Regions from separate parts of the Chryseobacterium sp. POL2 genome, predicted to be linked through region 1. Evidence: riboswitches for the same ligand, from Rfam matches in the RefSeq annotation. Region 1 holds a riboswitch; each other region holds the start of a gene.
The links. Region 1 has a riboswitch for S-adenosylmethionine ahead of G6R40_RS12800 (Na+/H+ antiporter NhaC family protein). Riboswitches for the same ligand answer to the same signal wherever they lie in the genome.

Region 1 (10,326 bases):
CTAAATCATGGAAACAAAGTGTTATTGATTTTCAAAACGAACTAAACCGAGAATATAAAACGCTAGACGAAACCCCACTGCGAGGCGAGAATTTTGAAAAATTTAAACGTCATCCATTTTTTCCAATTAACAAAAAATACTATGTTGAAGCCAGATTAGAGAAAGCTACTTCCGAAAAAAAAATGATTATGCCAACCTCTTCTGGGAAATCAAAATCATTTACAGAATATGCTAAAGCTTATTTTAAATTGAATGGGAAAAACCTGGAATTGACACTTTATACCAACGATGCTTTGCAAAATAATCCCCAATATGCAAATCTCGTTTTTTTACCATTTAGAGATTTGACGAACGAGGATAAAACCTATGGTGGCGGGCGTTACCTTGATTTAGAAAAAGTTGATGGCGATACTATGATGATTGATTTTAATAAAGCTTATCAACCTTATTGCGCATACAATGCTTATGATTATAGTTGCCCTTTGGTGCCAGATCAAAATAAATTAAATGTAGCGATTGAGGCGGGTGTAATGTATGATGATGTCTACCATCATTAGAAAATATCCTGGATGATTTCTAATGATTTTGGGGTTCTGAAATCCACAAAATGAAAATGATAATACAACAAAAGACTATCTAAGAATTTTCTGCGTTGTTCTCTTTTTAAAGTTAAATCATAAGGCTTTTCCTTGGACAAGTAGGCTTTCCAGATTGCAGAATTTTCTTTATCAAATAAATAATGAACTTCGGAATGGACAAAAGTTCCCGTTTCTGGATTGAGATATGGCGCGTCGTTTTCCAAAGGTGCCCAACCTTGGATTTTAATTATTTTAAGCATCAAAACCAAATGCGCTTCCATATTGGCGCATTCCACTTCATGTAAAAATTCAGAAATAGCTTGGTACAGTTTTGTGTTGGCTTGGTTTTCGTGTTTTAAAATTTGATTTAAAAGATCCGCAATATAGAAGATAATAGCATTGGCCTTTATGTCTTGGTACAAATCATTTTTGTTGACCGATTCTATACTAGATACACTTAACAACTCCGAATTGAATTTGCTTTTTGAAGTGATTAATGCAATTTCATTTAATGGAAATAGATAAGCTTTCTTTTTGTTTTTTCCGGAATATATACCTTTTACATAAAAAGTTAAATAAGCACTTTCTTCTGTATAACAATGCAATATAGCATCATTATCTCCATATCTGATGTAGGAAAGAAGAAAGGCTTTGTAAGAGTTCATTAATTAACTACGGCAATTTTTGCAGTTTTTGTATCAGTACCATCTTCGTTGGTCATCAACACGAAATAAATTCCAGAGGCAACGCGAGCGCCTTTTGCATTGTTAAGATTCCATTCGTAATAACCACCACGGGCAACTGCAGAATGCACAACATTGCCAGCAGCATCTGTTATTCGGATGTTGGTTTTGGCTGCCAAACCTTTTATATACACATTGCCTTTGTGCTGTGCATATACGACAGGATTGGGATAAACCAAAACGTCGCCAAAGTTTTCTGTAACATCCGCAACATCGCCTTGATATACCATAATGCCATCAGCTGTTGCGAAATAGACTTTACCTGTTTTGCTGTCAATTTGGACATCTGTCACGGTGTCATTTGGTAGTGGCGAATTAGATTTTGTAAAATGTTGGTAAGTCTGCTCTCCATTTGGACTAAGATAGAAAACGCCACCGCCTGCAATAGAAATCCATTTTTGATTTCCAGAATCGACCGCAATCTGCAATATTTCTGAGTCACGGAAGAGTTCTTCTCCTAGTCCGTTTTCTTCAATTATTATAGGTTCGGTCTGTGGTTTGTCTTCATTAAAAGCTGCTTTGGGGTTGGATAGAATTCTAAGACCTTTGTGTCCTCCAATCCACAAATTGTCATTTTTATCTAAAGCAACACTAATTGCATCACTTGATGGTAGATTATTATCTTTTGTAAGATACTTAAGTGGATTAGTTGATGAAGAAGGATTGTTACCATAATCATACATAATTAAACCACTATTGTCGGCTCTAGGAGCGGGAATGTACATGGTGTTGTCCTTTAAAAGGTGCTTTTGAGCACGATTTGCATTAATTAAGGGAATTGTTATAAAATCGTCTGTACTTCGATTGTATAAATAATAACCAACATTGGCATTCGTATTATTTAATAAGCTTACGCTTACAAAAATATTATTGTTTTCATCTATTGCAAGACCTGTTGGTCTATTATAAAAATTAGGGCCTTCTGTTGATTTGTAAATTTTTACAAATTGATCGTTTTTCATTTTGTAAATACCTTTTTGTCCATTTGTAGAAGAGTAATTTGTGAAAAATACAATGCTAGGGTCAACCGGGTCTGATATTACATCAAACACATTAAATTGTATTGGATTTGAAATGAAATACTCTGGATAACTCCAAGTTTGACCGTTAAAATAATAATAACCTAGGTTTTTGTATATTGGTGTATCGTAGTTATCGCGGCTTCCAGTAGAGACCCATATTTTATTATCTATAATACTTAATTTATAGGAGAAGTTATTATACGGTCCATCTGGTTTAAAACTAGATTGGCTTTCATTAAGGAGCCCATTTAATTTTGTTGCAGAAAAAAACTGATTGTTAAGCGCATAACCAGAATTAAGTTCTTCAGAAAAGTCGATGTTTTTTTGTAATGCACCAGAGCTTTTATTAAAAATATATAATCGGCTGCCATCAGCAACAATTATATTTTGTGCCGTTATCACAACATCTTTTACATTGCTAAAATTTTGTGGCAAAGCGGTGGTTGATGTTATATTATCTCCATACCTCACTTGGTTTGCATTAGAATACGCAATGATATCTTTTGTAGCGATGTTTGTAAAACTACCAGCACTTTGCGTTGTCCAAGTTGAATATACCGGGAAAGTGGTATCAATTGCGTGGGTTAAAAGTCCATTCTGTGTGGCGACTACAACTTTTTCATCGATAATGCCAGCTTCGAGAGCTGCATTGTAATTTCCTCCAATATTAAAAAATGCACTTTCACCAAATTCTCTTTTTTCAAGATTAAAAATAGAAACGCCATATCCTGCCGAGATAACCGCCTTATTCCCAGAAATAGAAATGTGATTAATTTTTTTATCTCCTAAATACCCCATTGCAATTGGAATGTCAACGATAAGGAACACACCTTCTGGCGTAATAACGTCCATTGCACCAGATTTGTAACCTACAAGTCCGATTTGTGTTTCCGGATTGTAATCAAAAGCTGTTATTTTAACTTCGTGTAAGCCATTGGCTTTTGATAATTTTTTAATTTCGCCTGAGGTAGGATTATAATAAAAAATTCCGTTTTCTGTTGCAGCTATTAGTTTTTGTCCATCATCACGAATGGCCAATACGTTATTATAGGAAAACAAATCACTCCATTTTGAAGTGTTTTGTGCGGTCAATGCTCCTAAACTAAGCAATGAAGATAATAATAAAGCTTTTTTCATATTAGGCAATTATGCTTTCATCTATAACTTGATTTCTCCAAGAAATATTTTTCACAGACTTATCTTTATTAAAATAAAAATCGATTCTTCCCAACAAAAGTCCAGCCCAACCAACTTGATTCACCAAGACGTTTTTCCCGTCTTTATTAACAAAAATTTGAGGTTCTGGTAAAAAAGTGTGGGTGTGGCCTCCCAAAATAATATCGATTCCAGATGTTTTGCTGGCTAAGATTTTATCGGACATTTTCTCTGCTTCTTTTTCGTAATCGTAACCAAGGTGCGATAAACAAATTACCAAATCACATTGTTTTTCTTGTCTCAAAATACGACTGTATTCTTGGGCGGTTTCTATAGGATGCAGATATTCCGTTTCCTTATAATTCGCTTTTCCTACAAGCCCCTGAAGTTCTACACCCAGCCCGAAAATTCCGACTTTTATTCCGTTTTTATTAAAAATTTTATAAGTTTCTGTTTTGCCGTCTAAAATAGTATTTTTAAAATTATAATTGGAGCAAATAAATGGAAATTTCGCATTGGGTAAAACTTTTAGAAAACCTTCTAGTCCATTATCGAAATCGTGATTTCCCATTGTTGAGGCGTCATATTGCATCATACTCATCAATCGGAATTCTAATTCGCCACCGAAAAAGTTGAAATAAGGCGTACCCTGAAAGATGTCACCAGAGTCCAAAAGCAAAACATTGTTTTCCTGATTTCTGATTTGTTGGATAAGACTTGCTCTTCTTGCAAAACCTCCTTGGTTGGGGTTTTTGGAGTAAGAAGCATCAAATGGTTCGATACGGCTGTGTTGATCGTTGGTGTGTAAAATGGTTAACTTAAGATCTTTCGAAGATGTCGGTGAAGTTAGCGTATTAGCAAGCGTCAAACTTGGTGTCAAACTAAGTCCTAAAGTTCCTGCGCCTAGATATTTTAAAAATTCTTTTCTTTTCATAATTTTCTATTTTAAATCCAAACGTATGTCTGTTGGAACTTTCACTTCTTTATTTTCTTTAAATTTTTGAATGAAAAGATCCCGCATTTTGATGCCTGTCCCGATCATTTGACCTTTATTGAAAAAATACATACGATCGCCACCCATTGCCAAATAGTCCGAGGTTGCGATGTTATAGATTTTGTCTTTATCAATCGGTTGTCCCGATATTAACCCCGTTTTTATTTGATTACCACTTGTCAGAATTGTAATGTGCGAAACAGGATTGTTGGTTTTGTTTTCCAAATAATATTTGAACATATCTTCCAGATCGCTGCCTTTTATTTTGACAATTACGATTTCGTTTTCGAAAGGCATGACTTCATAAATTTGTTTGACTGTAATGTCACCTTGTGGAATAATTGTACGGATACCTCCGATGTTGATGACGCCACCATCGATTTGTGAAATGTTGTTTTTCTTCCCCCATTCTGCGGCACCATCGTAGGTGAAATCGGCTAGGAGATTTCCCAGGTTACTATTGTCACCCGTTTTGTTTAGCTCAACAGAAGTATGAGAGATTTTAATGTTCATTTGCTTTTCAAGTTCGCTTTTGTAAGGCGCAATTACTTGATTAAAATTCGGGTCTTCAACAAGTTTCACATCAATCACAATATTTTTTTGAGGGTCAATATTGCTGATGTTTTGACGTGGCGAGCAGGCGTTAAGTAGCATTAGTGAAAATGCTAGCGCCAAGATGTGTAAGCGTTTCATGTAAGGTGAAAGTTTTAGACAACAAATCTAAGGATTTTTCTTAAAGCAGATTTCTTATCTTTTTAGTAAGTAATACATTTTGCTGTGTATTTTTTCGCTCTAATATTTAATTATAAACAAACGATTGAACGCATCTTATTTTTTGAAAATTTGATAAAAGAAATTCACTTTAAAATAAAACAAAAATCATAACTTTACCTATCAGTAATTTTTTAATAATATGAGCAATTTAAAAGGTGTAGGTGTTGCATTGGTAACGCCATTTAATGAAGATTTATCGATAGATTTTGATGCGTTAACCAAGTTGGTTGACTACAATATCGATAATGGGACTAACTATCTCGTGGTTTTGGGGACAACAGCAGAAGCGGCAACACTTTCCGAGGACGAGAAGAAACAGGTTATTGAGCATATTATAAAGGTGAACAATGCACGTGTACCATTGGTATTAGGAATCGGTGGTAATAATACGATGGAAGTTAAAAAGCAAATTGAAGAAACAGACTTGTCGGCTTTTGATGCTGTACTTTCTGTATCGCCTTATTATAACAAACCAAATCAAGAAGGGCTTTACCAACATTATAAAATGATTGCTTCTACAGGGAAAAATATTATTATTTATAATGTTCCGTCAAGAACTGGACAAAATATCGAAGCTGATACAACTTTGAGATTGGCAACCGAATTCCCAAATCTAATCATGATAAAAGAAGCGGCACCTAATATTCTACAATATTTTGATATCATTAGAAAGAAACCAGCAGGATTTAACCTGGTTTCTGGTGATGACGAGTTTACACTGCCAGTGACTTTAGCGGGCGGTAACGGCGTAATTTCTGTAATCGGACAAGCTTATCCAAAAGAATTTTCAACGATGGTACAATTGGCTTTCGATGGAAAAGTGAAAGAAGCTTACGACATTCATAACAAATTGGTTAACATCACAAGATTGATTTTCGCAGAAGGAAATCCTTGCGGTATTAAAACTGTTTTAGCAGAAAAAGGAATTGTCAAAAACTATTTGAGATTGCCTTTAACAATCGCTTCGGAAGGATTGCAAGACAAGATAAAAGCAGAAATGCAAACCATCTAAAACAATATCTAGGGCTTCGGCCCTTTTTTTATTTTTTAAATTATGATAACAACGAAAAAGGCGAGTCAGTTCGATATTTCTATAATTCAGGATTTGGCGAGACGCTCATGGGAAGATGCTTACGCTGAGATTTTGTCTAAAGATCAGTTAGAATATATGTTGGATAAAATGTACTCTGAACACGAGATTATGTCGCATTTTCAGAATCCGAATTATCATTATTTTTTAATTTTTGAAAAGGAGACGCCACTAGGTTTTGTCGGTTTTGAGCATCATGTTGAGTCCGACATTACAAAACTTCACCGCATTTATCTCGTTCCGGAAGCCAAAGGAAAAGGTGCTGGAAAAATTGGACTTAATCTGGTTAAAGAAAAAACGAAAGAAAATCTGGATTCTAAAATTATACTCACGGTTAACAAAAACAATTCAGCAAGACAATTCTACGAATCCCAAGGTTTTAAAGTCTATGACGAAGCCGTGTTCGACATTGGGAACAATTATGTGATGGATGATTATTTAATGGAATTTGATATTTGATTTCGGTTAAAGAAAATAAATACAAATACACAAATCAGCAATAACCAAATATAATAAGAATGTCCAACGAGCGATAGATAATCAATATTCTCTTTGCTGAAACTCATTAATATTAAAACCTGTGCGCCGTAAGGAATAATGCCTTGGATGATACAGGCAAAAATGTCCAATACAGAAGCCATTTTTCGGGGCTCTATTTGATAATGTTCAGAAACAGGTTTTGCAACTTTTCCTGTAATTAAAATCGCAATGGTGTTGTTGGCAATACAAGCGTCCACCAGACTTACCAAAATGCCCATGCCAAACATTGCCGAGAATTTTGATTGAATGCTTTTCAGGATTTTATTTAATAAAAAACGAATGCCACCAGCATATTCAATAATGCCTGCAAGTCCTCCCGTTAGTAACGACAGTAGGAAAATTTCTGTCATCGAGGTAAAACCTTCATAACTGGTTTTCGAAAATGTGATGAGGTCCATTCCCGCGCTGTACCAACCGATAATTCCAGAAACGACAATCCCGATGAGCAATACGAAAAAAACATTCATGCCTAGAAATGCCAATCCAATAACCAGAATATAAGGAATCAAAAGATAAAAATGACTGTTGTGTTCGGTGTGATGCTGTAGTGGTGGCACATCCGAATTATTTAAAAATAGAAGGACAATTGTTATTAAAAATGCTGGCGCGGCAATCCACAAGTTGGTTCGGAATTTATCCGACATTTTGCTTCCCAAAGACTGAGACGCCGCAATAGTCGTATCCGAAATTACGGAAAGATTGTCCCCAAACATCGCTCCAGTCAACAAAGCCGCAGCCATAAGGTTGATGTCAATACCACTTTTTGTAGCCAGTTCAATAGCGATGGGCCCAAGGGCAACAATACAACCTACCGACGTTCCGGAGGCTAATGATAGAAAAGATGCTAAAATAAAAATCCCCAACGCAATGTAATTAATAGGAATATAGTCCAAACCCAAATTAACAATTGCATCAACACTTCCAGAAGCTTTTGCTACTGCTGAAAAAGCGCCTGCCAAAAGATAAATAATACACATGGTCAGCACATTCTTATCACCACAACCTTTTAAGAATTCATTCATTTTAGTTCTAAAGGGAAGACGGATTATCAAAAATGCGGAGATAATACCCACGGCCATAGCAATAGGAGACGGCAAGGCATAAAAATCACCCAAATATATTCCAGCGCCTAAAAAGCTAAATACAAAAACTAAAAAAGGAATAAGGCTAATGAAGCTTTCGCGAGATTTGTTTTCTGTCGTCATGTATTGATGTTTAGTAAGACCACAGCAGAAGATTGATAACAACATTTTTTCCAAAAATTGGCTTATCGCTTTAGCACCTTGCTTGTCGTTGCAGGTTGCTACCTCTGCGGAGGTTCCTGATAATTGAGTTACAAAACTATGTTATAAATGCCAATCTTCCAAATCTTTAGGAAATCTTGCCCCACTTATTTTTGCCTTTATATTGTTTGATGTAAAAATTCTTCATGGACAAATGCTTCGGATGTACAAGCAGTGCATCTTTTTGCAACAGATGTTCAACAGCCAGTTTTGCGCTTTTTATAATCTCCGAATCGGTCATGAGGTTCAGCTTTTTGAAATCGACAACGCCACTTTGTTGTGTGCCCAAAATATCGCCAGGACCACGAAGCTCCATATCCACTTCAGAAATTTTGAAGCCATCGTTGGTTTCGGTCATGGTTTTAATGCGTTTTCGACTTTCGTTAGATAATTTATCAGAAGTCATAAGAATGCAATAGCTCTGTTCTGCACCACGACCAACGCGCCCGCGCAGCTGATGAAGTTGTGACAATCCAAATCGTTCAGCACTTTCGATGACCATCACAGAAGCATTTGGGACATTTACGCCAACTTCAATAACCGTTGTTGCCACCATAACTTGTGCATTTCCTGAAGCAAAATATTGCATGGCTTGATCTTTTTCATCAGGTTTCATTTTACCATGAAGCATCGCAATATTGTAACTTTTGAAATGTTGTAAAATATGATCAAAACCATCTTGAAGATTCTTGTAATCTAAAGTTTCGGACTCTTCAATTAATGGATAAACGAAATAGATTTGTCGGCCTTTTTGTAATTCTTCATGACAAAAATTGTACACATAAGCGCGGTCTTTCTCACGGCGATGTGCTGTAACAATAGGTTTTCTACCAACAGGCATTTCGTCGATTACAGAAACATCAAGGTCAGAGTAGAAACTCATCGCTAATGTTCTCGGAATGGGCGTGGCGGTCATTACCAAAATATGAGGCGGGATTTTGTTTTTTGCCCAAAGTTTGGCACGTTGTGCAACGCCAAAACGATGTTGTTCATCAATAATTACCAAGCCTAAATTTTTGAACTGAACAACATCTTCCAATACAGCATGCGTCCCAATAAGTATAGATAGTTCCCCCGACAAAAGTTGTTCATGAATGATTTTCCGTTCAGATGTTTTTGTAGAACCCGTCAAAAGTTTGACCTTAATATCTGTGTTTTTTAATAAATCTTGAATCGAATTAAAATGTTGTTGCGCCAGAATTTCGGTGGGTGCCATCATACAGCTTTGGAAAAAATTATCCATCGCGATCAGCATTGTTAACAATGCGACCATGGTTTTTCCGGATCCAACATCGCCTTGTAGCAAACGATTCATTTGTGTGGAGCGTTTCATGTCGGTTCGTATCTCTTTCAAAACACGTTTTTGCGCGCCAGTCAAATCGAAAGGAAGTTGATGGTTATAAAAGTTATTAAAATAGTCACCAACAATTGGAAAAGGATTTCCTATAGATTTGGTGTGTTGATGCAGTTTTTTCAGTCCAAAACCTAACTGGAAAAAAAAGGCTTCCTCGAATTTTATTCTTCGCTCGGCTTCTGCAGCTAGTTTTGCATTTTGAGGAAAATGAATATTAAAATAGGCCTCCATACGTCCCATTAATTTTAAAGATTTAAGGAGGTTTTCTGGAAGATTTTCGGTTGTAAGTTGAGGTAAGTTTTTCAGAATTTCATAAATGACGTTCTGAAACAATTTGTTAGTAATGCCACGTTTGGTTAGTTTTTCGCTGCTGGAATAGACTGGAAGAAGACTGCCAGATATGGCTTTGGTTTCATCGGTTTCTATCTCGGGATGCGGCATGGAAAAACTGTTGTTAAACGATTGGACTTTTCCGAAAATAAATATATCGCGATTAGCAGGAATAGACTCTTTCATCCACTTGGTGTAACGGAACCACACCAAATCCATTGCGCCTGTCTGGTCCCGGAATTTTGCACTTAGTCGTTTGCCTTTTGGAGAAACTACCTCTTGCAAATCTGTGATTTTCCCTTTCAACTGAACATCAATTTCTAAAGAAGGCGAAAGTTCTGCTACCGTATAGATTTTACTTTTATCGATATAACGAATCGGGTAGAAGTTAAGAAAGTCTTCTACATTGTAAATGGCCAAAACATTTTTGATGAGTTTGGCACGTTCTGGGCCAATCCCTTTG
Region 2 (10,326 bases), 310 kb from region 1:
ATCCAACATCACATCTTCCACCAGTTCTAACAATTCTTTTGGAATTTCGTCATACACTTCCAACATCGCAGGATTCACGATTCCCATGTTCATTCCGTTTTTAATGGCGTGATACAGGAAAACCGAGTGCATCGCTTCTCGAACAGTATCATTTCCTCTAAACGAAAATGAAACGTTGGAAACACCGCCACTCACGGAAACATAAGGTAGATTTTCGCGAACCCATTTTGTGGCCTCAATAAAATCTAAAGCATTTCGGCGATGCTCGTCCATTCCCGTTGCTACTGGGAAAATATTAAGGTCGAAAATAATATCTTCCGCAGGAAAACCAACTTTGTTCACTAAAATATTGTACGAACGTTTTGCAATTTCAATTCTTCTGTCGTAATTATCGGCTTGTCCGGCCTCATCAAAAGCCATAATTATCGCCGCTGCACCGTAACGTTTTATGATTTTTGCATGTTGAATAAATTCGGTTTCACCTTCTTTTAGAGAAATGGAATTCACCACCGCTTTTCCTTGAACGACTTGCAATCCTGCCTCCAAAATTTCCCATTTTGAAGAATCAATCATAATCGGGATTCGAGCGATATCAGGCTCTGAAGCAATGAGATTTAGGAATCTTACCATCGAGGCTTTTCCGTCCAATAATCCATCATCGAAATTAACGTCCAAAATTTGCGCACCGCCTTCCACTTGATGACGAGCGATATCCAAAGCTTCGGAAAATTTTTCTTCTTTAATTAAACGCAAAAATTTCTTAGACCCCGCAACATTGCTACGTTCTCCAACATTGATAAAATTGGATTCTGGGGTGATGATGAGGGGTTCGAGACCGCTTAGTTTTAAATATTTCATAGTGTTAATGAATGTAACAATGTATCAATTTACCAGTCTAGCAATTATTTGTTAAACTGTTACATTAATTTTTCTCGGTTGATAATTTTTAGCCAAATCAGCAATCGCTTTAATATGAGGTGGCGTTGTACCGCAACATCCTCCAATAATGTTGATTAAGCCTTTTTCTAAATATTCTTTAACTTGTTGTGCCATTTGTTCGGGCGTTTCGTCGTACTGACCGAAAGCATTCGGTAAACCAGCATTCGGATAGGCTGAAATCAAAAATTCTGATTTAGAAGAAATGGTTTCCAAATAAGGCGTTAGTTGTTTTGCTCCCAAAGCACAATTGAAACCAACGCTCAACAAATCCAAATGCGAAACAGAGATTAAAAATGCCTCTGCTGTTTGTCCGCTCAATGTTCTTCCCGAAGCATCCGTAATCGTTCCTGAAACCATAATGGGAATTCGGATTCCTCGTTCTTCAGCAATTTCATCAATGGCGAAAAGTGCTGCTTTTGCATTCAATGTATCGAAAATGGTTTCCACCAAAAGAATATCTGAACCGCCTTCTAACAAAGCTTCCGCCTGTTGTTTGTACGCAATTCTCAATTCATCAAAAGTAATGGCGCGATAGCCTGGATCGTTAACATCTGGACTCAAACTCGCAGTTTTGTTGGTTGGACCAATAGAACCCGCTACAAATCTCGGTTTTTCAGGATTTTGAGCGGTGAACTCATCGCAGACTTGACGCGCTATTTTTGCGGATTCAAAATTCAGTTCATAGACTAAATCCTCCATGTGATAATCGGCCATCGCGATTGTAGTTCCGGAGAATGTGTTGGTTTCGATGATATCTGCGCCAGCTTCCAAATATTTTTTGTGAACCTCAGCAATGGCTTGTGGTTGGGTTAAAGAAAGTAAATCGTTATTTCCTTTCAAAGGATATTCCCAATCTTTGAAACGTTCACCACGATAATCTTCTTCTTCGAATTTGTAGCGTTGAAGCATGGTTCCCATGGCGCCGTCAAGAATCAGTATTTTAGTTGAAAGTTGATGGTAGAGAGTTGATTGTCTCTCCGATATCAAAGTTTTATTATTTATCATTTTCTAATTTTTTATAGTAGGTAATAAATCCACTAATTAATTTTTTACATAAGACAGTTTGGAGCTGAATCGATTTAAAATCATCATCATTGATATAGTTTTGGTCGAGCGCAATATAAAATTGTGTTTCTAATTCATACAAAGACCCTCTGGCAATATGCAAAAACTGAAGTGTATCTTTTACGGTTCTTCTTCCGCATCCCTCAGCGATATTGGATGGAATAGAAATCGCAGCTCTTCGCATTTGATTAACTAAACCAAACAATTCATCTTTTGGGAAATTCTTTGACAAAATGTAAACTGAATTCACAAGTTTTCTAGCCTCTTGTCAAACTTCTAATTCTGTATATTCCTTTTTCATTTTTCTAATAACCAATAACTTTTAACCGATAACTAATTTAATCCAAAGCTTGCCTTAAATCACCAATAATATCCTCCACATTTTCTAATCCTACTGAACAACGCACCAATCCTGGAGTAATTCCCACCTCGTTTCTTTCGTCACCAGAAAGCTTGGAATGTGTTGTGGATGCGGGATGCGTAACAATGGTTCGGGTGTCGCCCAAGTTGGCGGAAAGGGAACACATTTTTATTTTGTTCAAGAAATTTCGACCGCCTTCGCTGCCTCCTTTCACTTCAAAAGCGACAATATTTCCACCTAATTTCATTTGTTTTTTAGCAACTTCATAGCTTGGATGCGATTTTAAGAAAGGATATTTCACCAATTCTACATTCGGATGATTTTCTAAAAACTCAGCCACTTTCAAAGCATTTTCGCAATGTTTCTCAACTCGAATGGCTAAAGTTTCCAAACTTTTACTCAAAACCCAAGCATTAAAGGGAGAAATTGCGGGTCCTGTGTTTCTCGCAAACAAATAAATTTCCCGAATTAAATCTGCTTTTCCGACCGCTACACCGCCTAAAACACGACCTTGACCATCTATTAATTTCGTTGCAGAATGCACTACAACGTCTGCTCCGTACTTAATGGGTTGCTGCAAATAGGGCGTTGCAAAACAATTATCTACGATAAATAAAAGATTGTGCTTCTTCGCGATTTGGGCCAAAAATTCTAAATCTAAAATCTCAATCGCAGGATTGGTGGGTGTTTCAACATAAAGAATTTTGGTGTTGGGTTGGATGTATTTTTCAACATTCTTTTCGTCTTCGGCTTTGAAATAGGAGGTTTCGATATTCCATTTTGGAAAATATTTTGTGAATAAAGTATGCGTTGAACCAAAAACCGACTGGCAACTTACAATGTGATCGCCAGAATTCAACAAAGCGGCAAAAGTGGAATAAATTGCCGCCATTCCCGTTGCGAAAGCGTAACCAGATTCTGCGTCTTCCATTTTCACTATTTTATCGATAAACTCAGTTACGTTGGGATTAGAAAATCGGCTGTACAGATTTTTGTTTTTTTCATCTGCAAAACTTGCGCGCATATCTTCGGCATCTTCGAAAACGAAGCTTGATGTAAGATATAACGGTGTAGAATGCTCATCGAACTGCGTGCGTTCGGTTTGGGTGCGAACGGCAAGGGTTTCGAAATGGTTATCAGTTGTTGGTTGTTGATTGTCGGTACTCATTGTTTTATTTTATTAGTCTACCATTTTATGAACTATTGTTACATTGCTATATTATCTAATTTATTTCGTTTCACTCAATCTTAAAATATCTCCGAAAACGCCACGAGCGGTTACTTTTGCTCCAGCACCAGCTCCCATAATTACAATCGGATTTTCGCCGTAACTTTCGGTATAGATTTCAAAAATAGAATCAGAACCTTTTAGTTGTCCCAATGCGGAATTGGCAGGAACGGAAATTAATTTCACGTCCAATTCGCCTTTGTCTTTTTGCAAATCGCCATGCAAATCTCCGACGTAGCGAAGAACGTGATTCGGTTCTTGATCATCTTTCGTTTTTTGGAAAACCTCATCTAGCTCTTCAATTCTCGATAAAAATTCATCTTTAGAAATTGGAAGAAGTGGTTCTGTAACGAGGTTTTTGATGTTGATATCTTCAAATTCGTTTACTAAATCTAATTCTCTCGCCAAAATCAACAGTTTTCTTGCGACATCATTTCCAGAAAGGTCTTCACGAGGGTCTGGCTCTGTAAAACCTTTGTTCATTGCTTCTTTCACTATGCTTGAAAATTTCTCATCCCGAACTGAAAACTGATTAAAAACATAACTCAAAGTTCCCGAAAAAACACCTTTAATTCGTGTAATATTTTCTCCCGAAAGATGCAGAAGTTTAATGGTGTCAATTAAAGGTAAACCTGCTCCCACATTGGTTTCGTATAAGTATTTTTTGTTATTTTTAGCAAGAATGTTTCTGAAATCTCGATAGTCGGAAATCGAAGAGGTGTTGAAAATTTTGTTAGAAGAAACGATATCAAAACCATTGTCCACAAATTCTGTATAATTTTTAACAAAATCTTTGCTAGCCGTATTGTCCACCAAAACAAGGTTTTCTAGATTGTGATCTTTGGCGTAATGGATAATGTCTTGAATATTAGTTTCTGTATTTGAATAATTGATTTTTTGTCGCCAATCGCTTCTGAAGCCGGATTTATTTAATACCATTTTCTTTGAATTGGAAATTGCAATGATTTTTAAATCAATTCTTTTTCTTGTTAAAATGTCATAGGCCGAATCTAAAATCTGTTCAATTAAAGTAGAACCAACATTTCCATGCCCAATTAAAGCCAGATGAACGACTTTAGGTTTTCCAAAGATCTCGGTTTCGATGATGTTTTGGGTAATTTCCGTTTGGTTATCTGTCACCACAATGTTGACGCGACCAGTTGATGATGCTTGACTTAGTAATAAAGGGAAGATTTTATTACGTTGAAGCTCGGATAGTATTTTTGTATTCTGTTCCGATACAAAACCGAGTACACAAAGGTTATCAATGCTGTAAATATTGCTAACGATGCCCGCGTTTTTTTCATGTTTAAATTCTTTGGAAAGCAATGTTACAGCCGCTTCTGCGTCTTTCTCATCGACCAAAACCGAAACGCCATTTTCTATAGCCTGTTGAGAAATAACGCCAACGCTGATGCCGCCATTGTTTAAAGTGTTAAAAATTCTTGAATCTATACCAATTTGACCAAGGAAGTCCTTGCCTTCGAAATTAACTAAGGCTTTTTTTCTGTATATATTGATGGAGGGTTGATCTGTCATGGTGTTTAGTAAATAGGTTTTAGAAGTTCTTGTAATTGTTTGTATTCCATTAAAAAAGCGTCGTGGCCATGGCTGGATACGATCTCGTCGTAGAAAATATCCTTTTTGTCCTGTTTAATTTTTTCGAAACATTTTTTAATTTCAGATACTGGAAAAAATAGATCCGTATTAATAGCGATGAGGTTGATATTGGCTTTAATTTTTCTTAAATATTTTTCATCCGTATCTATGGTCATCAACAGTTGGTTCATGAGCTTGTAGGCTTTCAAACTAAATCTTTCGTTGAGTTTTTTGCCGTGATAGATAAGCCAATCTTCTGATTCGCGCATGGATTTTTCTGGAAGTATTTTGTTATTAAATCTTTCATTAAGAGATTCTGGCGTTCTGTAACATAACATGGCGTGTACGCGGGCTTTTTCTAAAGGCTTCTCTGCGGAATCTAAAAGGTACTTTTGTACCAAGCATTGTGAATAAAGCCAATCGTGGGTTTTGTAATCTGAGGCAATTGGGATGAAGTTTTCGGCAAGATTTGGTTGTAATGCTAACATTTCCCAAGCAATAGAACCTCCTAGAGAACCTCCAATAATACTATGGAGTCGCTGGATTTTTAAATGTTTTAATCCAAGTAAAAATAGATTTGCAATATCTTTACTCGTAAAGCTTTCATAATCCTCGATAAAAAAATCGTTGTAACCATTGCCAGGAATATTAAAGCTAAGAATACTGTATTTTTTAGTTGAAATAATCTGTTGCGCTCCGATGATATTTTTCCACCAACCTTTGCTTCCAGAAACGGTTGAGTTTCCAGTTAGGGCATGATTTACTAATACAATTGGCGCAGTGCCGAGAGTTTTGCCAAAGACTTCGTAGCTAAGAGGAATTTCAAAGTGTTTTCCTGAAAGTGTTTTGTAATTGATGTGGATTGTTAATAATTCTTTTTTCAATGTTGATGATGTTTTTAAATACATTGAAAATGCCGTTGAGAATGGCTGAAAAAAGAACTTCAGTTGTTATCTGTCCAAAATATTTTGGTAGAACGTAGCACCTTCTTCGCTTTCGCAAAGGGTTGCCAAGGTTTCGTAGGGTCTAGTCCCTCAACCTTTCTGGATAACATTTTCAATATGTGAATGAACGCTTGTGCAAATGTAGCAACTTAATTTTAATTTCCAATAAAAAAATCTAAAAATAACAATATTTTAGAAAATTTTATGGGTAAAGTGTTTTTGTTTTAAGTTTTTATTTAAAATATTCTAATTTCTGATTTTGCTGAGTAGGGGTTTTTTAATCTTTTTTAAACATATTTATTGTGATAAAATTTAATGTTTTGAGAACGCCGAATTTTGTAATTTTGTTAGTGAGACTTTATCATTTTAAATAAAATATTTTGATAAGAATAATAGCAAATGGTAGAATTTGAAAGAATAAATAATCCGAATTGGAAAAAATGGGGCCCTTATGTTAGTCACCGCCAATGGGGAAATGTTCGGGAGGATTATAGTAATAATGGTGATGCGTGGGGATTTACAAACCACAATAATGCCGAAAGTTGGACGTACCGTTGGGCGGAAGAAGGCATTGCCGGAATTTCTGATGACAGGCAGTTGATATGTTTTGCCTAGTCTTTTTGGAACAAAAAAGATGCAATTATCAAAGAGCGTTTCTTTGGGTTGAGCAATTACCAAGGCAACCACGGTGAAGATATTAAAGAGATTTTTTATAATCTCGATAATACACCATCGCACAGCTATATGAAAATGCTTTACAAATATCCTATAAATGCTTTTCCATACGAGGATTTAATTAATACCAATGCACACCGAACCAATAAGGAAAGAGAATACGAAATTATCGATACAGGTATTTTTGATAATGATGAATATTTTGACATTTTTATAGAATATGCTAAAGTTGGAGAAGATGATTTTTTGGTGAGAATTGATGTTCATAATCGTAGTGATAATGATGCGCCTTTGGTTGTTTTGCCAACACTTTGGTATCGTAATAATTGGCGATGGGGTTATAACGATTACAAAGCTCAATTAAAATTTTCTAAACAAGGCGAAATTGATATTCATCATGATAGTATCCCGCTGAAGAAGCTTTATTCCAGAAATAAAAATGTAGAAGCGCTGTTTTGTGAAAACGAAACCAATAGGCCGAAACTCTTCGGGGAAACACACGACGATGGTTTTTATAAAGATGGGATTAATGATTATATCCTCCGTGGCGGAACTTCTGTAAATCCTGAGAAATTAGGAACCAAAGCGGCTTTTCGTTGCGAAGAACTTATACCAGCAAAAGCCAACAAAATTTTTGAATTTCGTTTGTCGCCACATATTCTAGAAGATGCCTTTTGGGATTTCGAAGAACATTTCAATCGCCGTATTCAGGAGGCCAATGATTTTTATGCCCATATTCAACAAGATATAAAAAGTGAAGATGAAAAAAATGTCCAGCGACAAGCTTTCGCGGGACTACTTTGGAACAAACAATTTTACCATTATAATGTCGGGAAATGGCTGACAGGCGATCCAGATAATCCTGTTGAGCGTTTAGGCTATATTAGAAATCATGATTGGCAACATCTGCACAACAAAGATATTATCTCGATGCCCGACAAATGGGAGTATCCTTGGTATGCGACGTGGATTTGGCATTTCATTGCGTAAGTTTTAGTTTGATAGATTCTCTTTTTGCAAAAAATCAACTTTTGTTGCTGACCAAAGAATGGTATATGCATCCTAATGGACAACAACCAGCCTACGAGTGGAATTTCAGTGATGTCAATCCGCCTGTACATGCATGGGCAACGTTTCGTGTTTTTAAGATTGATGAAAAACATAATGGAAAACTTGATTTATTCTTCTTAGAAAGTGTATTTCAGAAACTGTTATTAAATTTCACTTGGTGGGTTAATCGTAAAGATTTGAATGGAAATAATATTTTCGGTGGTGGATTTCTTGGCTTGGATAACATCGGCGCATTTGATAGAAATATGAAACTCACCGAAGGTGAATATCTTGAGCAGGCGGATGGCACGAGTTGGATGGCGATGTATGCGCTTAATATGATGCGTATTGCGATGGAACTGGCGACATACAATCCAGTTTATGAAGATATGGCGATTAAGTTTTTCGAACATTATTTGTACATCGCGGAAGCTATGGAAAATATAGGAAACGAAACCAATGGACTTTGGAATAAAGACGATGGGTTTTTTTATGATCTTTTACAATTGCCAGATGGATCCAGCGTTAATTTAAAACTTCGAAGTATTGTTGGTTTAATTCCGATGTTTGCTGTTGAGGTTATTGAGGATAGTTTGCTAGAAAAACTTCCTAATTTTAGGAAAAGGATGGATTGGGTGTTACACAACAAAAAAGATTTAACGCAATTGGTGTCCAAATGGTATGTTGAGGGCGAAGGTAACAAACATTTGATGAGTATCATGCGGAAAACGCGTCTTAAAAAAGTCTTGGACAGAATGTTGGACGAAAAAGAATTTCTGAGTGATTATGGAATTCGCGCCCTGTCAAAAGTTTATGAAGAATATCCTTTCAAATTCAGTATTGCAGGGTATCATTACGAAGTGGGTTATCTTCCCGCAGAAAGCGACAGTCGGATGTTTGGCGGAAATTCGAATTGGCGAGGTCCAATATGGTTTCCGATAAATTTTTTAATTGTCGAAAGTCTGCAACGCTTTCATTTTTTCTATGGTGATAATCTGAAGGTAGAATTTCCGAAAGCTTCTGAAAATGTCGTTAATCTTAACGAGGTTTCTAAAGGACTTTCACAACGATTGTGCAATATTTTTCTGAAAGACAAGCATGGAAATCGCGCGTTCAACGGTGGCGATTCAAAATTCAATCAAGACCCGTATTTCAAAGATTACATCATGTTTTACGAATATTTCCATGGTGACAATGGTCGGGGTGTTGACGCGTCGCATCAATGTGGCTGGACGGCTACGGTTGCCAAATTATTGAAACCGAGATTTTGATCTTTTTTAATGATTAAAGGAGTATGGATTTTTAATATTTAAAATTGGATCTAAAACATCGGAAATCTTGATTGTTATTAGTATTTTTGAGAAGGATTAAACCCTATTTTTTTACAATATTTATTAAATTAAATTTTAAAATTCTAAGAATGAAAAGTTTTGCAGCCACAGACATTTCGACTTACGAAATGCAGGATATTATGAAATATGCGATTGCGCCGCGTCCTATTGCGTTAGCTTCCACCATCGACTCAGAAGGAAATTGCAATTTGTCGCCGTTCAGTTTCTTTAACATGTTCAGTGCAAAACCGCCGATACTGATTTTTTCGCCATTGCGACAAGGAAAAGACGATCCTAATAAAGACTCTTTACGGAATATTTTGGAAGTTCCCGAAGTTGTGATTGGGTTGGTTAATTTTGATATTGTTCAACAAATTTCGTTAGCGTCGGCGCCTTTCGGTCGCGAGGTTAATGAGTTTGAAAAAGTGGATTTAACAACTTTGGACGCTGACCTTGTAAAACCAAAACTTATCGCAGAATGTCCAGTTAATTTTGAATGTAAAGTTCTTGAAGTGAAAGCGCTTGGTGAAAATGCTGGCGCTGGCAATCTTATTATTTGTGAAGTGCTAAAAGTTCATGTTAAAGATGATTGTTTTGGGGAGGATGGAAAAATTGATCAGGCTAAACTAGATTTGGTGGCGCGGCTGGGTGGCGATTGGTATTCGCGAAATAATGATCAAAATCTATTTAAAGTGCCACGACCAAATAATCAAAATATTGGTATTAATAATCTTCCTTTTGAATTGAGAAGTAGTAAAGTTTTTACTGGAAACGATCTAGGAATGTTGGCAAATATCGATGCGCTTCCTGAAGCTCTGTTTTCTTCCGATGTTGACCATCATAAAAAAGCGCAAAACTTCCTGCTTCAGAACAGAATTGAAGAAGCATGGGAAGTTTTAATTTTAAAATCTTGATAATTATTCCGGGAGTTGATAGCCTCTTTTTTGAGAGATTTCAAGGCCAGCTTGTTTTAGCATTTTTGCGGCGCTTCCGTTGATGCGGTCGTCGAGTCCACCGATTTTTCCCATAATGGTTAAACCGGCAATCATGGTGTTGGAAAAGTCAAAAATAGGAACCGAAATTGCCGTGAGATCCGATAAGATTTCTGCGCGACCTTGGCTGATACCGTCTTGT
Region 3 (10,326 bases), 330 kb from region 1:
AACAAAAATTCTGATGATAGGGCATAAAACAATCCCAAAATCATTAGAATCCCACATTCCCATTTGTTGATTTTAAAATTTACCTTTTTATATAGTAGATACAGGCTCACCATAATTGCTGAAAATAAAAATCTATAAAACAACGTAACGTCCATAGAGAAGTTAATCTGTTTCATCGGAAGTATAAAAATCGGAATCAAACCATACGAAATGGCTGAAATAATGGCTAAAATATATCCTTGAGATTTCATTGCTTTTCAAAAAATTCTTGCAAAGTTACGTCTATGCAATCAGAATTTGTTTGTTTTTGCACCAAATGATATTTTTTTTGCACGAAGTGTTTTTTCCATCTATTCCAAAAACTTTGGATAAATACTTTGAAATTGTTTAGTATTTCAAAAATTTTATATTTTAAATCATCTTCACGCAGATGATATTCCTCATGCCCGCGCCATAGGAGATACTTTGCAATCTGTATATTTGCCTTAGACGAGAATTTTATGAAGCTAAATATTAAAAACGAAACAGGACAACTGAAATCTGTAGTTTTGGGACAACCCAACTCTTTAGGAAATCCACCAAAACTAGAGGAAAGTTACGACGCAAAGTCTTATTTTTCTATTCAAAATAATATTTATCCTACAGAAACCGACATCGTAGCCGAGATGAATGCCTTCGAGCAAGTTCTTCTAAAACATAAGGTTAAAGTCTATCGTCCAGAAGTTATCGAAGATTACAATCAGGTTTTTGCACGCGATGTCGCTTTTGTTATCGATGATAAAATGATTATTTCTAATATTATCGAAGACAGAGCGGACGAGCAGGAGGCTTATCGCAAAATTTTTGAGCAAGTCCCTTGGAGAAATATTATCAACCTTCCAGAAACTGCGCATATTGAAGGTGGCGACGTTATCGTTTGGGACGATTTTGTTTTTGTAGGAACTTGTTACTCACAGGATTATAGGAATTTTAAAACCGCTAGAACCAATGGTTATGCCATAGAAATTTTAAAAGAATATTTCCCTAAAAAACGTATTCTCGATTTTGAACTAAAGAAAAATGATACCGAACCTTACAAAGGAATTCTGCATTTGGATTGTACGTTTAACCCTGTTGGAAAAGACAAATGTATAATTTATAAAAATGGATTTGTTGACGAAAGCGACTATCATTTGATTCTTGATATTTTCGGTAAAGAAAATTGTTTTGAAGTTAATGATGAAGAAATGTTCGAGATGTATCCTAATATTTTTTCCATCTCGCCAGAAGTGGTGGTTTCCGACAAAGCCTTTACAAGATTGAACAATCATCTTCGCGATGTTTGGGGAATAAGCGTGGAAGAAATCCCCTATCGTGAAATTTCTAAAATGGGCGGATTGCTAAGATGTTCTACTATGCCTTTGGTGAGAGAATAAAAAATAGTCTTGCATATTTAAAATTTAGTTAATACTTTTGCTCTTGTAGTTCAAAATATAGAATTACGCTTATCCAGAAAGATGGAGGGATTTGACCCGTTGAAGTCTTGGCAACCTGCTTAGGTAAGGTGCCACATTCAACCTCAGGAATGAGGAAAGATAAGTCAGAGATTATTTGAAATATATTATTAAAAATATTCAAAACTCTTTCGGCTTGTCGGAAGAGTTTTTATTTTTCCGGCAAATGCCCAACATCTTGGATAAGTTTTTAATGTTTAATAATTTTAAATTTATAAAAGATGAACCATTACAAATTCGAGACCTTACAAGTACATGCCGGACAAAGCGTAGATAAAGACACTAACAGTCGTGCAGTGCCATTGTACCAAACTACTTCTTACACTTTTAATGACGCACAACATGCTGCCGATCTTTTTGGATTGAAAGCCTTTGGAAACATCTACACCCGATTGATGAATCCTACAACGGATGTTTTCGAAAAACGTATCGCAGCTTTATATGGAGGCGTCGGCGCTTTGGCGGTTTCTTCTGGACATGCCGCACAATTCATAGCCATTACAAATATTTTGCAACATGGTGATAACTTCGTGACTTCGCCTTATTTGTATGGTGGAAGTCATAATCAGTTCAAAGTGAGTTTTGCAAAATTAGGAATTGAAGCACGCTTTGCAAAAGACGATAATCCAGAAGATTTTGAAGCTTTAATTGATGACAATACCAAAGCTTTGTATGTGGAAACGATAGGCAATCCCACTTTGAATATTGCTGATTTTGAAGCGATTGCAAAAGTTGCAGAAAAGCATCAGATTCCGTTAATTATCGATAATACCTTTGGTGCAGGAGGTTATTTATTTAATCCATTCGAGCACGGCGCAAGCATCATTGTAGAATCTGCCACAAAATGGATTGGCGGTCATGGTACAAGTGTGGGCGGCATCATCGTAGATTCTGGAAAATTTGATTGGACAAATGGGAAATTTCCTTTATTGTCTCAGCCGTCGCCCGGTTATCATGATTTGGTGTTTACTGATGTTTTTGGGAAAAATTCGGATTTTGGAAATATTGCTTTTATCATCAAAGCTAGGGTAGAAGGTCTGCGTGATTTTGGTCCAACGATTTCACCTTTTAATTCGCATCAATTGTTGTTGGGGCTAGAAACTTTATCGCTTCGTTTGGAAAGAACGGTTGAAAATGCTCAAAAATTAGCAGAATTTCTAGAACAACATCCGAAAGTTGAGAAAGTGATTTATCCTGGTTTAGAAAGTTTTACCGATAAAGAAAATGCCGAAAAATATTTGAAACGCGGTTTCGGAGGCGTTCTTAATTTTGAAATTAAAGGCGGAAAAGAAGCGGCTGTAGAATTTATTAATTCTTTAAAGCTAGCGAGTCATCTGGCAAATGTTGGCGATGCTAAAACTTTGGTAATCAATCCTTCATCGACGACGCATGAACAATTGAGCGATGCCGAACAAAAAGCTGCCGGAATTACGCCTGGACAAATCCGTGTGAGTGTAGGAATTGAACATATTGATGATATTATTGCCGATTTTGAGCAAGCTTTTTAAAGATTCTAAATTCATAATGATAAAATGACAAGTTCGGTGGTTTTTCTGCCGAACTTTGCTATTTTTGTGACCTAAACATATTTCACATTATGCAAACAACCAATACTGTTTTGATGATTGAGCCGATTGCCTTCGGTTACAATGCCCAAACGGCAGAGAATAATTATTTTCAAGTAGAACAAAAAGGCTTGGAAGTTCAGGATAAAGCTTTGGAGGAATTCCATGTTTTTGTTGAAAAACTTAGAAGTAAAGGTGTTAATGTTATAACAATAAAAGATACGTTGGATCCGCATACGCCAGATTCGATTTTTCCAAACAATTGGGTGAGCTTTGCTGCGGATGGGACAGTTGTACTTTATCCGATGTTTGCGCCCAACAGACGTGCAGAACGCCGTGAGGATGTTTTAAACGCAATTAAATATAAAGGTTTTAATATCACTAAAATCGATGATAGAAGCAACGCTGAAAAAGATGAAAAATTCTTGGAAGGTACAGGAAGTATGATTTTCGATCATGATCATAAAATTGCTTATGGCTCTGTGTCGTTGAGGTTGGACGAAAAACTATTCCGTGATTTCTGTGCAGAGTATGGCTATACGCCAATTGTTTTTCATTCTTACCAAACGGTGGATGGAATCAGGCTTCCGATTTATCATACCAATGTGATGATGTGTGTCGCGGATAGATTTGTGGTGATTTGCCTTGATTCTATTGATAATGAACTGGAAAGAGAAAAAGTGATTGAAGTGATTAAATCTAGCCAAAAAGAAATCGTAGAAATCTCGGAAGAACAACTTCAGCAGTTTGCAGGAAATATGCTTCAGGTTCAGAATGATCATGGTGACAAATTCCTTGTGATGAGTCAATCGGCTTATCGCTCTCTAGATAAACATCAGATCGCACAAATTGAACAATATTGTGAAATTATCTATTCGGATTTAGAAACGATAGAAACTAACGGTGGCGGAAGTGCGCGTTGTATGTTGGCGGAGGTTTTCCTTCCTAGAAATTAATCTTTTTGTATGTGATGACCAATCTCTAGCCCCGATGGAAGCGGCATCCTTTTTTGAGGTGGCTGAGCGGAGCCGAAGCCCCGTAACAAAAGATACAGCGGACAGCGGGAATAAGCTTCCAAATAATCAAAGACAGACTAAAAATATCTTGAAAAAACACAACATAAATGAATGACAAAGGGCTTCATATTTTAATAACTTTAAAAACAGAAAAAAAAGATTTGCTTTTGGATTGTGAATCTTTTGAATCTTTTGCAATTTCAACTTTAGAAAAATATGAAGCAGAAGTTGTGGGGAAATGCAGGCATATTTTTGATAACCAGAGTTATACTACTACGATTGTTTTGAAAGAATCGCATCTGTGTATACATACTTGGCCAGAATATAATCAACTGCAATTCGATGTTTTTTTATGTAATTATTTACAAGATAATACGAAAAAAGTGGAAGCTATCGCAGAGGATATCGTTTCATATTTTGAAGGAGAAGTTTTGCAACAAGATAAAATATATCGCTAATGGAGTTCGTTTGTCCAGTTTGTAATATAAAAAATCAGCATCAGCTTGACTTTATAATCGAAGAATATGTTTGTTCCTCATGTTATAATCTTATTGATGTCAGACAAAACAAATCGAGAAAACAATTACCTAGACAAGGAAGTAATGTGGTTTTAGACACCACAAAACGCGGAATAATAGATGGTGTAGAGTATTTTGTGGTTGCAGTCACTTGTCGCAACTATGCTAATGTTGCGGAATGGAGAGAATATTTTCTAAAAGACAAAGATGGTAATAATGCCTTCCTGAGTGAGAGCGATGGACATTGGGTGTTTTTAAAATTGCAAGATGAAGCTTTTAATGAGCATCGTGGTTATTGTGATTTTAAAGGCAAATTATATAGACATTATGAGACAACACCAAGTTCAGTTTCTTATCTGGAAGGTTTTTTTGAGGATAGAGTGAGTTTTAAAGTTGCTACATATAAAGAATACGTCAATGGTACAGAAATGGTCTCTTGGGAGCAAAGCGGTTCGGGGAAAGTTTTTTTCTGGGGAAAACATATTTCTAAATACAAGATCAAACAACAATTTCTGCCGAACTATATGCCAAGCTATCAAGGTATAGGTATTGTCCAACCCTTTTATGTAAATATAAAACAGGTAGCTCCGATTTTTGTAATGACAGTTTTGTTGATGACTTTGTTTCAGATTTTTGTAACGAGTAATAACAACAACAAAATAGTTTTCGACCAAAGAATTTTATATAGAGATATTTTTAATAAAGAATTAATCACCAAAAGTTTTAGCTTAGAGGGTGCATCTGCTCCTATGCAAGTAAAATTGGCTACAGATGTTGATAATTCTTGGGCAAGTATAGAGCTTAGTCTTGTTAATGAAAAAACGAATGAAGTGACCTATGCAACCAAAGATATAGAATATTATCATGGTTACGAATCTGGTGAAAGCTGGAGCGAAGGTTCCAAAACTGAAAAGTTTAACTTATGCGGAGTAGCTCCAGGGAATTATCATTTTGTAATTGCTGCCCAAAAGGAAAAAGCGCCTTACATTTACAATGACGTCTATATATCTGAGGATAGATCCAAAAGTTATGTTATGACCAACGACGGTTTTATGGATGTTATTGAAAACCCTACTGGAGATAAGATGGCTATTAATCTTTCAAATTTAGAGAATAATAATCCAGTCGTTTTTAAAGAATTAGAAGCAGCAAAACTTTTTACAAAGAATAATCCATCAGCTGTGCTATCTATCAACGAAGAAGAAACTAATACTGATTTTGGTATTACAGCAGAATGGCTACCAGTTAGCTATAGGAATTTTGTGATTATTATAATTGTAATATTAGCTTTGGGTATAGGATTATATTTTTTGAAAGGATATTTTGATACGATGAAGTGGAAGAACAGCTCTAACTCACCTTATTAATTTTCTAAAAATGAAAAATGTTTTCAATTATATTAAATCGAATTGGTTGCTACTGAGTATTGGTTGCGGATTTTTTGTTTGGTTTGTCTACCTGACTTATTCTGGGAACCAATGGTGCGATTGTGTCAAAACTGAAAAAATTCAAGATGGGCAACGTACAAATACACATACAAGAAGTTTTTACAGATTTTATCATAAATAAAAAATAAAAGAGATGGGAGAATTTAATTACTTACCGATTATAAATTCGATATTGTATTCTTTTTTAGGAATTGCAATTTTGGTACTTTGCTATTGGATTATTGAAAGGTTGACACCAGAAAAAACCTGGCATGAAATTTCAAAAAATAATAATATGGCGCTAGCTATTATTTTTGGTGCCTTTATTATTGGGATTTCTATTATCATAAGCGCCGCAATACATGGGTAGAATAAAACTCTCTTTTGAGATTTTGTTGCTTTTTTCGGTGTTTGTAATAGCAACTTGTGGTCTGGTATACGAGTTGGTTGCGGGTGCTTTGGCAAGTTACCTTTTGGGAGATTCTGTGAAACAGTTTTCTTTCATTATCGGTGTATATCTTTTTGCAATGGGTGTGGGCTCTTATTTGGCAAAGTTTGTTAGAAAAGATCTTATTGACAAATTCGTAGAAATCGAAATCCTTGTAGGCGTTATTGGAGGAATAAGCTCTATAGTCTTGTTTACAATTTTTAACACAACAGACCATTTTGAGTGGGTATTGTATATGTTTGTATTTGTAACAGGATGTCTTGTGGGGTTAGAAATTCCTTTATTGATGAATATTCTCAAAGATAGAGTAGAGTTTAAGGATTTGGTTTCCAATGTGTTTGCATTTGACTATATTGGTGCGCTTATCGCCTCAATTCTGTTTCCCTTAATATTAATTCCGAAACTCGGGATTCTTAGAACACCACTTTTCTTTGGACTCATCAATATCTCCGTTGCTATATTTCTCTGTTTCTATTTAAAAAATGAAATTAAATCTCGCATAGCTTTACAGACAAAATCGATTATTTCTTTTTTTATTTTGTTGGGTTTATTTGTTTTTGCTGACCGAATATTATCCCTTTCTGAAGAAAAACTTTATGGCGAAAATTTAATTTATACGCACAGTTCACCATACCAACGGATTGCTTTAACTAGAAATAATAAAGAGTTTAGGCTTTATCTTAATAATAATTTGCAGTTTTCTTCTACCGACGAATATCGTTACCACGAAGCTTTGGTACATCCTGCAATGTCCATGGCTCCAAAAATTGAAAGAGTCTTGGTTTTGGGTGGAGGTGATGGTTTTGCAGTTAGAGAAGTTTTGAAATACGCGAATGTAAAATCTATAAAATTGGTGGATCTTGATCCAGAGATGACACGGTTTTTTAAAGAAAATACGACAATGCGCCAACTCAATAACGATGCACTGAATAATGCGAAAGTTGAAATCATTAATCAAGACGCCTATATGTGGGTTAAACAAATGAAGGATACTTTTGATGTCATTATTATTGATTTTCCTGATCCATCCAATTATAGCTTGGGAAAGCTTTTTTCATTACAGTTTTATATAGAATTAAAAAAAATAACAACACCGAAAACCTATATTTCTGTACAAACGACTTCTCCTTATTTTGCTCCAAAATCATTCTGGAGTATTCATAAAACAATTAACCAGGTTTTTCCAGAAGTTAAGGCATACCACACCTACGTACCATCTTTTGGAGAATGGGGATTTTGTTTAGCTTCTCAAGAGCTGCAGAACAATAAGATTTATAACAAGTTAAATAATCTTCGATTTTATGATTATAACTTTTCGCAGATGGCTTATTTTAATAAAGACATGATAGCAAAAGATGTGGAAGTTAACCGTCTCGATAACCAAATTTTAGTAAGATATTTTGATGAAGAGTGGGGAAGGATACAATAGAAGAGGCTTTGTTTTAACAATGTTTTGGGGCAGCATGATGTTGCCTTTTTTACAATTCTGTTCTAAGAAAGCAAAATCATTTTTACTAAAAATTACAGGAACTAATCATATTTTGGGACATCGCCTTTGGGCTAAAGATTTTCCAAAAGTTTCCGAAGTTATCCGTACGGAGGTATTGATAGTTGGTTCGGGCATTTCGGGATTATCGGCTGCACGAGAACTTTCGATGCATGCCAAAACAAACTTCTTGATTTGTGAAATGGAAAGTTTCATAGGAGGTAATTCTTCCAATGGAGAAAACAAATATTCTAAATATCCACGTGGAGCTCATTATCTTCCGCTTCCTAATAAAGACAATCAAGAACTTATTGATTTTTTGAAAGAAGCCAAAATCTATCTAGGCGACGATGAATATGAGGATCCAATTTTGGATGATTATCAATTAGTTTTTCCGCAAGATGAACGATTGTTTTTCAAAAATGCTTGGCAAAATGATATAATTCCGCAAAGAGGACTAGATGAAAATTCTAAACAAGAGTTTGATCGTTTCTTTAAAATGATGAATGATTTTAAACTAAAAAAAGATGATTTTGGAAAATTTTGGTTTACAATCCCTAGTCAAAATGTAAGTCAGAATGAAGAGACTAAAAAACTCGATAATTTAAAATTTAAAACTTGGCTGGACGAAAATGATTTTAAATCCCAAGAACTTCTATGGTATCTAGATTATGCATGCAAAGATGATTATGGACTAGGGATTGAGTATGTTTCTGCATGGGCAGGGATTAATTATTTTGCAGGAAGAAAACATGATTGGGCACCCAAAAAATCTGACCAAGTTATGACTTGGCCAGAAGGTAATGCACGCTTATCAAAACATCTTGCTGTACACTCTGAAAACAAAATTCTAAAACAACATCTGGTGTTTGATGTTATAGAAACAGAGCAGAATGTTGAAGTTTTAGTTTTTGATAATGTTAACAAAAAAACGATTAAAATTGTTTCTGATAAGTTGATTATGGCAACACCTCAGTTTGTTAATAACTTTTTTTTTAAAAACAGAAAAATAAAAAATTTCACATACGTGCCTTGGTTGTTGGCGACCTTAACTTTGGATAAAGATTTCGGAGGTGGTGAAGAATTAGCATGGGATAATGTTATCTATGGAGGAGAAGGTTTAGGCTATATCTACGATCAACATCAAAATATTTCTCAAAATATAGGGCATAAAGTTATCACGTATTACAGAAGTTTTTCAACTGATGATTCTAACAAAGCAAGAAAACAACTTTTTAAAATGAAAGAAGAGGATCTAAAAGAATTGGTTTTAAAAGATTTCCGAATAGCGCATCCTCTTATTGATGATTTTATCATCGAGATTGAGTTTAATAAAATTGGACATGCTATGATTGCACCTACTCCTGGGAAAATTTTTGGAAAAGATTCTCAAATAGCTAAAGAGGATATTAATCGGAAAATTTTTTTCGCACACTCGGATTTGTCAGGAATTTCCATTTTTGAAGAGGCCTTTTATCAAGGTATTTATATAGCTCGTAAAATTTTGTCATGAAACAAGCTTGGATACATAATGCCAGAACGGATATAATTTTCATATTGTCGCCACCTATTGTAGTCTTAGCGATTGTATTGTTATTTCATCAACAGTTGGAGCAGGTGCAAGATCATTATTCCTTTTTCACATGGCTGTTTTTAATAGTTTTTGTTGATGTGGCGCATGTTTATTCTACTTTGTTTAAAACCTATTTTGTAAAAGAAGAATTCCAAAGAAGAAAACTAATGTATCTGGGTATTCCAATTTTTAGTTTGATTTTAGGAATTATTCTTTATCAATTTGGAGAGTTGTTTTTCTGGTCTGTTTTAGCTCTGGTTGCAGTCTTTCATTTTGTGCGCCAACAATATGGTTTTATGAGACTTTATGCTAGGTTCGAGTCAAAAGGGTTTTCTAAAACTATCGATAATCTCAGCATATATTCTGCTACTATATATCCGATGATGTATTGGTTTTGCACGCCTCGTAAGTTCAATTGGTTTGTAGATTCAGAGTTTTCTTGGATGCAGAACTTAAATGTTTTTTTGAGATACTTCACAATGCTTTACGTTGCAGTAATTCTATTATGGATTGGTAAAAGTATTTTTGAATTTATAAAAACAAAAAGTATCAATATTCCTAAAAATTTATTGATAGTCGGGAGCTTCTTATCTTGGTATTTTGGAATTGTTTATTTTAATAATGATTTGATTTTTACGTTATTAAATGTCATCTCTCATGGCATACCTTATATCGCGCTAATCTATATTAAAGAAATTGAACAAAAATCTGATTCCGGTCTCAGATCTCTCCTTATTTTTAAACAGGCTTTTGGTGTGGTACTTTTTGTATTTGTTATTTTAGGTTTTGCCCTTTTTGAA

Region 2: another riboswitch for S-adenosylmethionine. It lies ahead of G6R40_RS11350 (alpha/beta fold hydrolase); the one in region 1 lies ahead of G6R40_RS12800 (Na+/H+ antiporter NhaC family protein).
Region 3: another riboswitch for S-adenosylmethionine. It lies ahead of G6R40_RS11255 (O-acetylhomoserine aminocarboxypropyltransferase/cysteine synthase family protein); the one in region 1 lies ahead of G6R40_RS12800 (Na+/H+ antiporter NhaC family protein).

Annotation. Positions count from the first base shown of each region.
Region 1 is NZ_CP049298.1:2,747,622-2,757,947, forward strand. It holds gene G6R40_RS12765 (DUF1684 domain-containing protein) at 1-557, shown strand, start outside; gene recO (DNA repair protein RecO) at 554-1,243, opposite strand; gene G6R40_RS12775 (T9SS type A sorting domain-containing protein) at 1,243-3,480, opposite strand; gene G6R40_RS12780 (bifunctional metallophosphatase/5'-nucleotidase) at 3,482-4,432, opposite strand; gene G6R40_RS12785 (5'-nucleotidase C-terminal domain-containing protein) at 4,439-5,185, opposite strand; gene dapA (4-hydroxy-tetrahydrodipicolinate synthase) at 5,406-6,278, shown strand; gene G6R40_RS12795 (GNAT family N-acetyltransferase) at 6,321-6,815, shown strand; gene G6R40_RS12800 (Na+/H+ antiporter NhaC family protein) at 6,791-8,101, opposite strand; SAM-I-IV-variant riboswitch at 8,136-8,229, opposite strand; gene recG (ATP-dependent DNA helicase RecG) at 8,268-10,326, opposite strand, start outside.
Region 2 is NZ_CP049298.1:2,441,593-2,451,918, forward strand. It holds gene metH (methionine synthase) at 1-858, opposite strand, end outside; gene G6R40_RS11330 (homocysteine S-methyltransferase family protein) at 910-1,857, opposite strand; gene G6R40_RS11335 (four helix bundle protein) at 1,934-2,254, opposite strand; gene G6R40_RS11340 (O-succinylhomoserine sulfhydrylase) at 2,343-3,533, opposite strand; gene G6R40_RS11345 (ACT domain-containing protein) at 3,594-5,132, opposite strand; gene G6R40_RS11350 (alpha/beta fold hydrolase) at 5,138-6,076, opposite strand; SAM riboswitch class I at 6,140-6,246, opposite strand; gene G6R40_RS15330 (hypothetical protein) at 6,536-6,751, shown strand; gene G6R40_RS15335 (hypothetical protein) at 6,800-7,801, shown strand; gene G6R40_RS15340 (MGH1-like glycoside hydrolase domain-containing protein) at 7,708-9,132, shown strand; gene G6R40_RS11360 (flavin reductase family protein) at 9,282-10,106, shown strand; gene G6R40_RS11365 (IclR family transcriptional regulator) at 10,110-10,326, opposite strand, start outside.
Region 3 is NZ_CP049298.1:2,422,590-2,432,915, forward strand. It holds gene G6R40_RS11245 (DMT family transporter) at 1-251, opposite strand, end outside; gene G6R40_RS11250 (dimethylarginine dimethylaminohydrolase family protein) at 501-1,415, shown strand; SAM riboswitch class I at 1,482-1,581, shown strand; gene G6R40_RS11255 (O-acetylhomoserine aminocarboxypropyltransferase/cysteine synthase family protein) at 1,715-3,001, shown strand; gene ctlX (citrulline utilization hydrolase CtlX) at 3,091-4,014, shown strand; gene G6R40_RS11265 (S-adenosylmethionine decarboxylase family protein) at 4,182-4,532, shown strand; gene G6R40_RS11270 (DUF4178 domain-containing protein) at 4,532-5,959, shown strand; gene G6R40_RS11275 (hypothetical protein) at 5,970-6,161, shown strand; gene G6R40_RS11280 (DUF350 domain-containing protein) at 6,174-6,389, shown strand; gene G6R40_RS11285 (polyamine aminopropyltransferase) at 6,382-7,896, shown strand; gene G6R40_RS11290 (NAD(P)-binding protein) at 7,871-9,466, shown strand; gene G6R40_RS11295 (hypothetical protein) at 9,463-10,326, shown strand, end outside.